DNA from 3 places in the Bacillus seohaeanensis genome. Region 3 is predicted to be linked to each of the others. Evidence: riboswitches for the same ligand, from Rfam matches in the RefSeq annotation. Region 3 holds a riboswitch; each other region holds the start of a gene.

Region 1 (3,289 bases), on a different contig from region 3:
TTCAAAATCCCTATAAAAATTATCTCACCAAAATATCCCACTCCGTTTTTTTAAAGATTGGTGTTCATTCCCTTCTAACACGTATATAATAATTTTAAAGAAAGTGGGGGATTTATTTGGAAAATGAAAATAACAAAGAACAGGTACAAGAACCAACCATTCCAATTTTCGGATACGAAATTATCCGTGATATTTTAATTCCAGAAATTTTAGGTAAAAATACACCTGATATTTTATATTATGGAGGCAAACAACTCTCCCGAAAGTTTCCGTTAATTTCCCAAGATGAATTCTCTTCATTTTTTCATGAAGCAGGCTGGGGAATATTAACGGTGCTGGAACAAAAAAAACACGAAGTTATTTATGAATTAAGTGGTGAACTTGTCTCTCGCCGAATTTCATTAAAATCTGATGTCTCATTTAAAATGGAAGCTGGTTTTTTGGCTGAACAACTACAGCTACAAAAAAAAGTCATTACAGAGGCTGCTTACGAAATTCAAAAACGAGCAAAAACAGTAAAAATTATCGTTCGTTGGGATGACAAAGATAGTATAGAATAGTTATACATACCTACACTTTTATCCTTTAGTCATGCAAAATAGAGATGCCAAAATTTGGACATCTCTATTTTTTTATCCTTTTCAAGAGGAGTATTGTTCTACCTTTACTCTATCCAAATCAAAAGCTGTATGTAGTACTTTGGCTGCTTTATTCATATTCTGTTCATCTACTACAGCTGAAACTTTTATTTCAGATGTGCTGACCATTTTAACGATAATATCGTGTTCAGCAAGTACCTCAAACATTTCTGCAGCAACTCCAGGGTTAGAGATCATTCCAGAACCGACAATAGAAACTTTTGCAAGTCCGCTCTCATGTTCAATATGAGTAAAGCCTAGTGTTTGTTTATTATCCTCTAAAACAGAAATTGCCTGCCCCAGATCGTGTTCGTGGATAGAAAATGACAAATTTGTACAATTCTTTTCTGTCTGACTTTGAATAATTATATCAACATTGATATGATGCTTGGCTAAGGTAGTAAAAATAGAGGATAGACCTGTTATAGCATTCTTTAATCCAAATACAGTCATTCTTGTAATTTCGTTTTCAAATGCGACTCCTCTAACAATTAAATTTTGTTCCATTGTTGCTTCCTCCTCTATTAAAGTCCCTTCCACTTTTTCTATACTTGAACGTACTTCTAATGGAAGTTGATAGTTTTTTGCAAATTCGACTGCTCTAGGGTGAAGAACTCCCGCACCCAAATTAGCTAGCTCCAACATTTCATCATAGGAAACAGAAGTTAATTTTCGAGCATTTTCAATGTAACGCGGATCTGATGTATAGACACCATCCACATCTGTATAAATATCACATCGCTCAGCATGTAAGGAGGCCGCAAGTGCAACCGCAGTAGTGTCAGATCCTCCTCTTCCAAGCGTTGTAATTTCGCCAGAGGCAGTCATCCCCTGAAACCCAGCAACAACAATAATCTTTCCTTCATTTAAGCTTTTTTTCAACTTTACCGTATTAATTTCTGTGATTCGGGCGTTGCTGTGAACTGCTTCCGTCACGATACCTGCTTGCCATCCAGTATATGAAACAGCATCATATCCTTTTTGTTGGAGAGCCATAGCAAGAAGAGAAATGGTAACTTGTTCACCTGTTGAAAGCAGCATATCCATTTCGCGTTTACTCGGATGACTTGTAATATTACTTGCTAATTTGACTAATCCATCCGTCGTTTTCCCCATTGCTGATACAACAACTACTACATCATTTCCTCGCTGCTTTTCTTCAATAACTCGATTAGCAACATTGATAATTTTTTCTTCAGAGCCTACTGATGTTCCGCCAAATTTCTGTACAATAATACTCACGGTTTCTCCCTCTTTCTCGTTAGAATCATTCCCTTTTATAAGGGGAATGGAGAGGTCACAATATTGAATAGTATTCGCAAACGGTTCAATCACCATCAGCTAGATACTAAAAAAAGCAATGAGATAGAGATCCCATTGCTTTTACAAACGCAGAAAAAATTACGTTTAATAGCATTGTGAGATAGCTCTCCAAGATTTTTCACATCTTGACAATTCTGCATTTCTTAAACGCAGAACCAGCGACAGTATTATGAGTTTACCACCACTTCGGCGACCTCCCCTTTCTAAGCACATCATTGAAGCTCATACCTCTCTGCGCCTATACTTATGAAGCTCGCACCTCTATCATCACTTTTATAACTTTAAAGTGATAATTTTATGAAATTTTCATTTATTATAGCACAGGTGCTTCATTGCAACAACATCATTCTTGCAACTTTTGGAAAAGATTTTTTGCTGTACGTTCAGGTAAACCAGAAGCTATTAATTCCTCTAGTGTTGCTTCCTTAATTTTCTTTACAGAACCAAAATGTTTTAATAACTGCTTTTTTCGTTTTGGTCCTATTCCTTCTACTTCATCTAAAATTGATTGAAAAGCATTTTTCCCTCTAAGTTGTCTATGAAACGTAATCGCAAAACGATGAACTTCGTCTTGAATTCTTTGCAATAAATAAAACTCTTGGCTTCGTTTTCCCAATGGGATAATTTCAAGAGGATTTCCATAGAGGAGCTCAGATGTTTGATGTTTATCATCCTTCGCTAACCCTGCTAATGGGATGTCTAAAGCAAGTTCATTTTCTAATACATCCCGCGCTGCTTCTATTTGTCCTTTTCCACCATCAATAATAATTAAGTCCGGGAGAGGTAATCCCTCTTTCAGGGCCCTCGAATACCTTCTTCGAACTACTTCCCTCATAGATTCATAATCATCTGGACCCTTCACAGTTTTTATTTTATATTTTCGATATTCTTTTTTTGCAGGCTTTCCGTCTACAAATACAATCATCGCAGAGACCGGGTCCGTCCCTTGAATATTCGAATTATCAAAGGCTTCTATTCGGTATGGTGTATAAATCCCCATTGCTTCTCCTAATTTTTCTATTGCTTTAATCGTTCGTTCTTCATCACGTTCTATAAGAGCGAACTTCTCATTTAATGCCATTTTTGCATTTTTTTCCGCAAGATGAACAAGATCTTTTTTCTGACCTCTTTGGGGCTGAAGTACTTTAATTTCAAGTAACTTAGAGGCGAGCTCTCCCTCTATTTCCGTTGGTAAAAATAGTTCTTTCGGTTTAAAGTGGTTTGACATGGAATAAAATTGCCCTAAATATGTTAAAAACTCTTCCGTAGGTTCGTTATAAATAGGGAATAAAGAGACGTCCCTCTCAATAAGCTTCCCTTGGCGAACA
Region 2 (3,289 bases), on a different contig from region 3:
ACTCTTTTTCTAGTGCGGTTAAGCAAGAGGCGGTTCAGAGAATTGAAGAGACGTTTACGCAGATAAGCAAAAAGAATCTTTCTACAAATATAATGGCTCTTGAAAAAAGTACAAAACAATTTAAATCAATTATTAATACAATCCTAACTGAAGTTAAAACAAATTCGGATATATTGACAGTATTGACGGATGTTTATGCATATGATTCATACATTTTTCATCACTCGTTCAATGTTACCCTTTATACGTTGTCAATGGGGGTTGAACTAAAATTAACCCAGAAGCAATTAGAACAATTAGGGCTTGGGGCTATTTTACATGATATCGGGAAAATGCTCGTTCCGGAAGAAATATTATTAAAGCCTGGTAAATTGACTGCAAATGAATTTGTTGAGATTCAAAAGCACTCTGAATATGGGTTTAATATATTAAGACAATTACAAACAGTTTCACTCTTAGTTGCACATTGCGCTTATCAGCATCATGAACGATTAGACGGTTCTGGATATCCGCGGGGGATTAAAGGAAATGAAATACATCCATACGCAAAGATAATTGCAGTAGCGGATGTATTTGATGCAATGACAACAAATAGAATTTACAAGAAGGCAATGCTTCCGCATCAAGCATTAGAGATATTATTTGCCGGAGCAGATACATTATTTGATAAAGACGTAGTGGAAGCCTTTCGTCGCTCCATCGCTATCTATCCTACTGGAATGGTAGTCGATTTGAATGACGGGAGAAAAGGACTAGTGTTGAAGCAAAATAAAAGCGTAACGGAGCGCCCTGTCTTACGGGTATTCTATGAAGATGGGGAAGAGCTAAATGAACCTTATGAATTAGATTTGAAAAACCATTTGGATAAAATGGTTGTTGGATTTGATCCTGATTATGAGAATGGTATGTTAAAAAGTTAATAATTTGTTCTGCTAAACCCTCCTTACTGTGCATAACAATAGCTTGTAAGGGGGGATTTTTTTGCCTAAGTTCAAAACATATAAACCCCCGCGTGGGCGCGGGCCATTACCATTACAGTATGTGTTTATCATTACGTTTATTTTTTTTACCTTATCAACAGCAGGTGGACTATGGATGGTCAATAGAGGGATAACTCCAACATTAATAGCATATGCTGAATCAAAATCAAGGGAAATAGCAAACTTAGTCCTTACCAATGCTGTTAACAAAAGAATTGCCAATGTAATGGATGTGAATGAAATAATATACACCGACGATGCAGGCAATTATCAATACAATGCAGAGATTATAAGCAGAGTTATGTCTGAAATACATAATGCTGCTCAGGTTAATCTAAATGAAGCTGAAGATGGGAACATAAAGGAGTTAGAATTTTTAACAGATGTTGAAATTGATCAGGAAGGAACAAAAGGGGACGAGGGAATTGTATATACAGTACCTCTTGGGCAGGCTACCGATAATGTGTTATTAGCTAATTTAGGACCACAAGTCCCTATACGTTTTCATGTTGTAGGAAATGTTTCTGCGAATTTAAAAGATGAAACAGTACCTTGGGGAATTAATAATGCAATGGTTAATATCTATGTTCAGTTAGAGGTGAAAGTTCAGACTATTATTCCATTTGCAACGAAAGAAACAACAGTAAAGCAGGATGTACTAATTGCGAAAGGGAATATTAAAGGAGATGTACCGGAATTTTTTAATAATGGTGGAGAGACTTCGCCATCTATTGAAGTTCCAACAAATTGAGAAAAAATAACATTGTCAGGATTGAAGGAATCTGGTATATTATTAAAGGAAATTAAATATAACACCACATCATCAATCCGATGGGGTAGAGGTGCATTATTCAAGAGTATTCTGTGTGAGGATGACAACAAGGATCACAGATGAAAGGGAATCTTGCCGAAGTGGATAAATTTTAGTCATAGATTTATTCGCTGGGGTTACCTTAAATAAGGGTAACACTGTCATTATGAAGAATTTTCATAATGGGGAGCTACAGATCGTGATGGAGCAATGATCTCATTACTAACAAGGTAATGATAGAGTTCTCTATCATTGCCTTTTTTATTTTGTCTTCTGTCATGCTACTTAGTGTCCCCCCTATCAATGAGGAGGAAACTATGGAAAACACAATCTATTCTTTAATACCACCCCTTCTAGCCATTATTATGGTTATACTTACGCGGCGGGTACTACTTTCTTTAGGAGTAGGGATTGTCGCATCAGCCTTCCTTTTAGCTGAATTCTCAATTACAAAAACATTTACCTTTATGTGGGATGCATTTAAAGGCATCTTTGTCAGTGAAGGCACACTAAACACCTGGAATGTGTATATCATTTTATTCTTATTGATTCTTGGTGTCATTACAGCGTTTGTAAATATTTCTGGAGGCAGTCGTGCATTTGGAGAATGGGCAATGTCCCGTGTGAAAACGAGAGCTGGTGCTCAAATTTTAGCTGCTGTTTTAGGTATCATAATTTTTATTGATGACTATTTTAATGCTTTGGCAGTTGGACAAGTTTCAAGACCAATTACGGACCGTCACAAAATTTCAAGAGCTAAGCTTGCTTACATTATTGATTCGACGTCTGCACCGATTTGTGTCGTCTCACCAATTTCGAGTTGGGGAGCATACATTATAGGTCTAATTGGAACAATCTTAGCAACACATAATATTACGGAGTACTCCGCGTTTTCTGCATTTATTCAAATGATCCCGATGAACCTCTATGTATGGGTGGCAATTGCTTTAGTACTTATTGTTGCTACTAGAGGATTAGATTTTGGTCAAATGAAGTTTCATGAAACACGTGCTGTAGAAACTGGAAGTCTGTATGACCCTAATAAGGAAATCCCGGGAGAATTAAAAAATGACCTCCCTGTCAGTGATAAAGGCTCGATTGCTGGTTTATTGCTCCCAATACTTGGGCTTGTGATTGGTACAGTTGGAGCAATGATATGGACTGGGTATAAAGCGGTAGGTAATTTTGATATTTTACCAATATTTGAAAATACGGATGTTACTGCGTCACTTCTTTATGGTGGATTGTTTGGATTAGCTATATCAATTATTGTCTTTATTAATCAGTATTTTAAAAAAGGTATAGTAGGGAGCGCATTTCCTATAGGAATTATGGAAGGGGCAAAATCAATGCTTCCTGCTATATATATCTTGCTATTTGCCTGGACGATTGTTACATTAATCGATCAATTGCAAACAGGAACGTACTTGGCAGGATTAGTGGAACAGGCAAATTTATCTACTGGTTTCTTGCCAGTTATCCTTTTCCTTGTTGCTGG
Region 3 (3,289 bases):
AAGACCATCGTTAAAGTCGTATTAGAAATTGCATTTGGACAAGTCTGTCAATCGAAGGAAGTTAAAAAGTACTTTCAAAAGGGGAAAAATATTTGTAAAAGTCAATTTAATCTTCTTAGTTCTATTTTATCAAAAGGAGATTTGTCCTCTCCTGCTTCATGGTCGTCTGAAGTGACAGATTCCACTGTTCCCCCTTTTTCAGATAAACTGATGTTGAATCATATCGTATCGTTGGTGTCTGCAGCAGTAGGATTTTTCGGAGCCGGTTTAGCCGTTACGCAAAGAAGAGACATCGCAATGGATTACACACGTATTATAGCGGAAATAGGTCTATATGCTGAGGATGGCGCCCAATTATTAATAAAGAATGGATGGTTAGAGCAACCACCTTTAGCAGATGATCGAGAAACTTTAGCCAATGATAAATAATTTATTTTTAAATACTTTGTCTCACTCATTAAGGTTGGAATGTTTCCCTACTTATTGTTACCTTCTCCCCGTAATTCCATATACATAACAAGACAGAAGTTTTTTAGTGAGGGGGGAAACAAATATGCCTAAGGAGATTTGGGGGGTAGATTCCGCAGCCAAAGTGACAGATAAGTTATATTCTTGTGTTGTCGATAACTTTGGAAAGCCGAAGTATTGGGGAAGGTACTTATCCACTGTACAAAATGCTTCTGACGGACTTACCAATGAAGAGGTTGGATTTCTTCATGAAAAAAACGTGAAGATTTTGCTTATTTATAATAACTTTAGTGCCGCGGTTGGCAATCGAAACGGTAGAGTTGCTGCGTTGAATGCGACCCATCATGCACGAAGACTTGGTGTCCCAGACGGAACATTTATTTTTGCCAATATCGAGAAGTTTTTTGATGTGGATGAAGCTTGGATACGAGGCTGGGTTAATGCTTTATATACAAGCGGATATCGTCCTGGTATTTATGCAGATCCAAGTAAAGCAAATTTTAATAAAGCTTACTGTACAGCCGTATCGAATGAAGCAAAGATTGGCGAACAAGTAGTCATTTGGAGTCAAGAACCAACACCTGGCGCTACAACGAAGGCAAAAGCGCCTACGTATAAGCCAATCTCACCACCCTGCATTGCTCATGTTTGGGCCTGGCAATATGGAGAAAACGCTAAGACATGCCCAATCGATACAAACCTTATGGAACCGAAGCTTTTTCAAGCAATTTGGTAAAGTTCAATAATCATCCTATCCCCAGCTTATTACTCGCCAAAAGCCCATCCATATTTCCACTTTAATTTTATTGCCGAAATGCCTGTTGATTATTTCTCTTAACAATTGTCATACAGATGCATTTAACAAAATAAACCTTGCAATAGAAGGAACATTTTGTTAAATTACAGTTAACTAAATATTTTTTTCTTATTTCAATACCTTTTGAAGTAAGGATAGAGGAGCAAAGACCATTAGTACATAATGTGAGGATAATGAGATCCAATGACTATTATGGAAAGGGGAATTTGCCGAAGTGGAAAGACTCTCATTTGTCTTGAAGCTGGTTCTGTTATTGAATAAATACAGGGCTGTCATATAGGAAGAATCTATATGGAGGGCTATCTTACGCACTGGAACGGTTTTTTGATGTTTCTACTGCAACAACGAATCCCTCGTTGTTGCTTTTTTGCGTTTACTTAGGACACCTCCTCTATTTTCAAAAAAATGATGAAAAGGGAGTCGTAAATTTATGAATTTTGGTCACGTATTAACAGCAATGGTTACTCCATTTAATTCTGAAGGTGAAGTTGATTTTAATGCTACGGAGACGTTAGTAAATTATTTGATTGCGAATGGTTCTGATGGACTAGTTGTAGCTGGCACAACTGGAGAAAGTCCAACATTAACAACAGAAGAAAAAATAAGCTTATTCCGATTTGTTGTCAAAATTGTTGACGGAAGAGTTCCTGTCATAGCTGGAACTGGTTCCAATAACACGAAAGCTTCTATTAGCTTAACTAAACAAGCGCAAGAAACTGGAGTTGATGGGGTTATGCTCGTTACTCCATATTACAACAAGCCTTCTCAAGAAGGATTAGTTCAACACTTTGAAACTATTGCCCACTCCACTACCTTACCGGTAATGCTTTATAATATACCAGGGCGAAGCAGTGTAAATATGTCGGTAGAGACGATTGTCCGCCTTTCTAAGATTAACAATATTGTAGCTGTAAAAGATGCTAGTGGCGACTTAGATGCTATGACACAAATCATTAGCAAAACCTCCAGTGATTTTGCGTTGTACAGCGGAGATGACGGACTAACATTACCTGTTTTAGCTATCGGCGGTGCCGGAGTTGTTTCGGTTGCTTCTCACGTTATTGGGAATGAAATGCAAGAAATGATTCACACCTTCCAAAATGGGAATGTTCGTGATGCCGCTAGCGCACACCGCAACCTTCTCCCTATTATGAACGCATTATTTGCTGCACCAAGTCCATCACCTGTAAAAGCAGCATTAACGATAAAAGGACTACAAGTTGGGGGAGTTCGTTTACCGATGCTACCTTTGAATAATGAAGAAATAGCAGCGCTTGAACGTACTCTAGCATCTTCTGATATAAAAATACCGGTCAATTAAAAAACAAGTATTTAAGCTCTTTAACTCTAGCGGCTGGAGCAAGACGTAAACTGTTCCGACAGAAAAGTTATCCACATGAAGAAAAGAAACTTCCTCTTCGTGTGGTTTCTTTTTTCCTAACTTTTCGGATAGTCACTTTGTTTCTTCTAACTAGAATTTTGACTAGATCTCCCATCCCCTTCTCATGGTTTGCCTTTATTGACAAGTTTGCACTATATATTTCGTTAACATTACTTGAATCATAGTAAAAATATGTATAAGCAACCATACACTTTGAACGGTCATAACTTTCTAATTGATAATACGTATTCACAATCTAAGATAACCCACACAGCAGGAAAACTCTTTACTCTGTTAATTCCTTTGTTAAATCAATAATTTTATAATAAGCCCTTTCCCTAATTGTTAACGGCAATTTTTCATTTTCAAATTGAGCAATTAAATCTCGAATTTTTTGAGCTATTGATTGGTCCTTCAAGTTGTTCGCTTCCACCTTTTCTAAATAATTTTGAACATCCTTTCGCATAGTCAACCTCCTAAACCTGTTTCTATTATTTATAGAAATAAAAATTTCCCTATTATACAGGAGATATACCACAAAAATTGGATTACAAACCAATAAAAAGAAAATAATTGAATTTTTTTGAATTTTTATTCCTACACGCTTAAACAGAATCCTTTTC

Evidence for each region. Region 3 has a riboswitch for lysine ahead of dapA (4-hydroxy-tetrahydrodipicolinate synthase). Riboswitches for the same ligand answer to the same signal wherever they lie in the genome.
Region 1: linked by a shared signal. The riboswitch ahead of ACFSUL_RS12265 (aspartate kinase) and the one ahead of dapA (4-hydroxy-tetrahydrodipicolinate synthase) in region 3 are both predicted to bind lysine.
Region 2: linked by a shared signal. The riboswitch ahead of ACFSUL_RS05475 (Na+/H+ antiporter NhaC family protein) and the one ahead of dapA (4-hydroxy-tetrahydrodipicolinate synthase) in region 3 are both predicted to bind lysine.

Annotation. Positions count from the first base shown of each region.
Region 1 covers NZ_JBHUMF010000030.1:146,083-149,371, forward strand. Annotated here, with positions in the region: gene ACFSUL_RS12260 (YslB family protein) at 117-560, shown strand; gene ACFSUL_RS12265 (aspartate kinase) at 642-1,880, opposite strand; lysine riboswitch at 2,055-2,233, opposite strand; gene uvrC (excinuclease ABC subunit UvrC) at 2,305-3,289, opposite strand, start outside.
Region 2 covers NZ_JBHUMF010000013.1:17,918-21,206, reverse strand. Annotated here, with positions in the region: gene ACFSUL_RS05485 (HD-GYP domain-containing protein) at 1-920, shown strand, start outside; gene yunB (sporulation protein YunB) at 982-1,731, shown strand; lysine riboswitch at 1,810-1,992, shown strand; gene ACFSUL_RS05475 (Na+/H+ antiporter NhaC family protein) at 2,109-3,289, shown strand, end outside.
Region 3 covers NZ_JBHUMF010000015.1:28,466-31,754, forward strand. Annotated here, with positions in the region: gene ACFSUL_RS06170 (DUF3231 family protein) at 1-429, shown strand, start outside; gene ACFSUL_RS06175 (glycoside hydrolase domain-containing protein) at 554-1,204, shown strand; lysine riboswitch at 1,413-1,595, shown strand; gene dapA (4-hydroxy-tetrahydrodipicolinate synthase) at 1,716-2,606, shown strand; gene ACFSUL_RS06185 (hypothetical protein) at 2,953-3,132, opposite strand.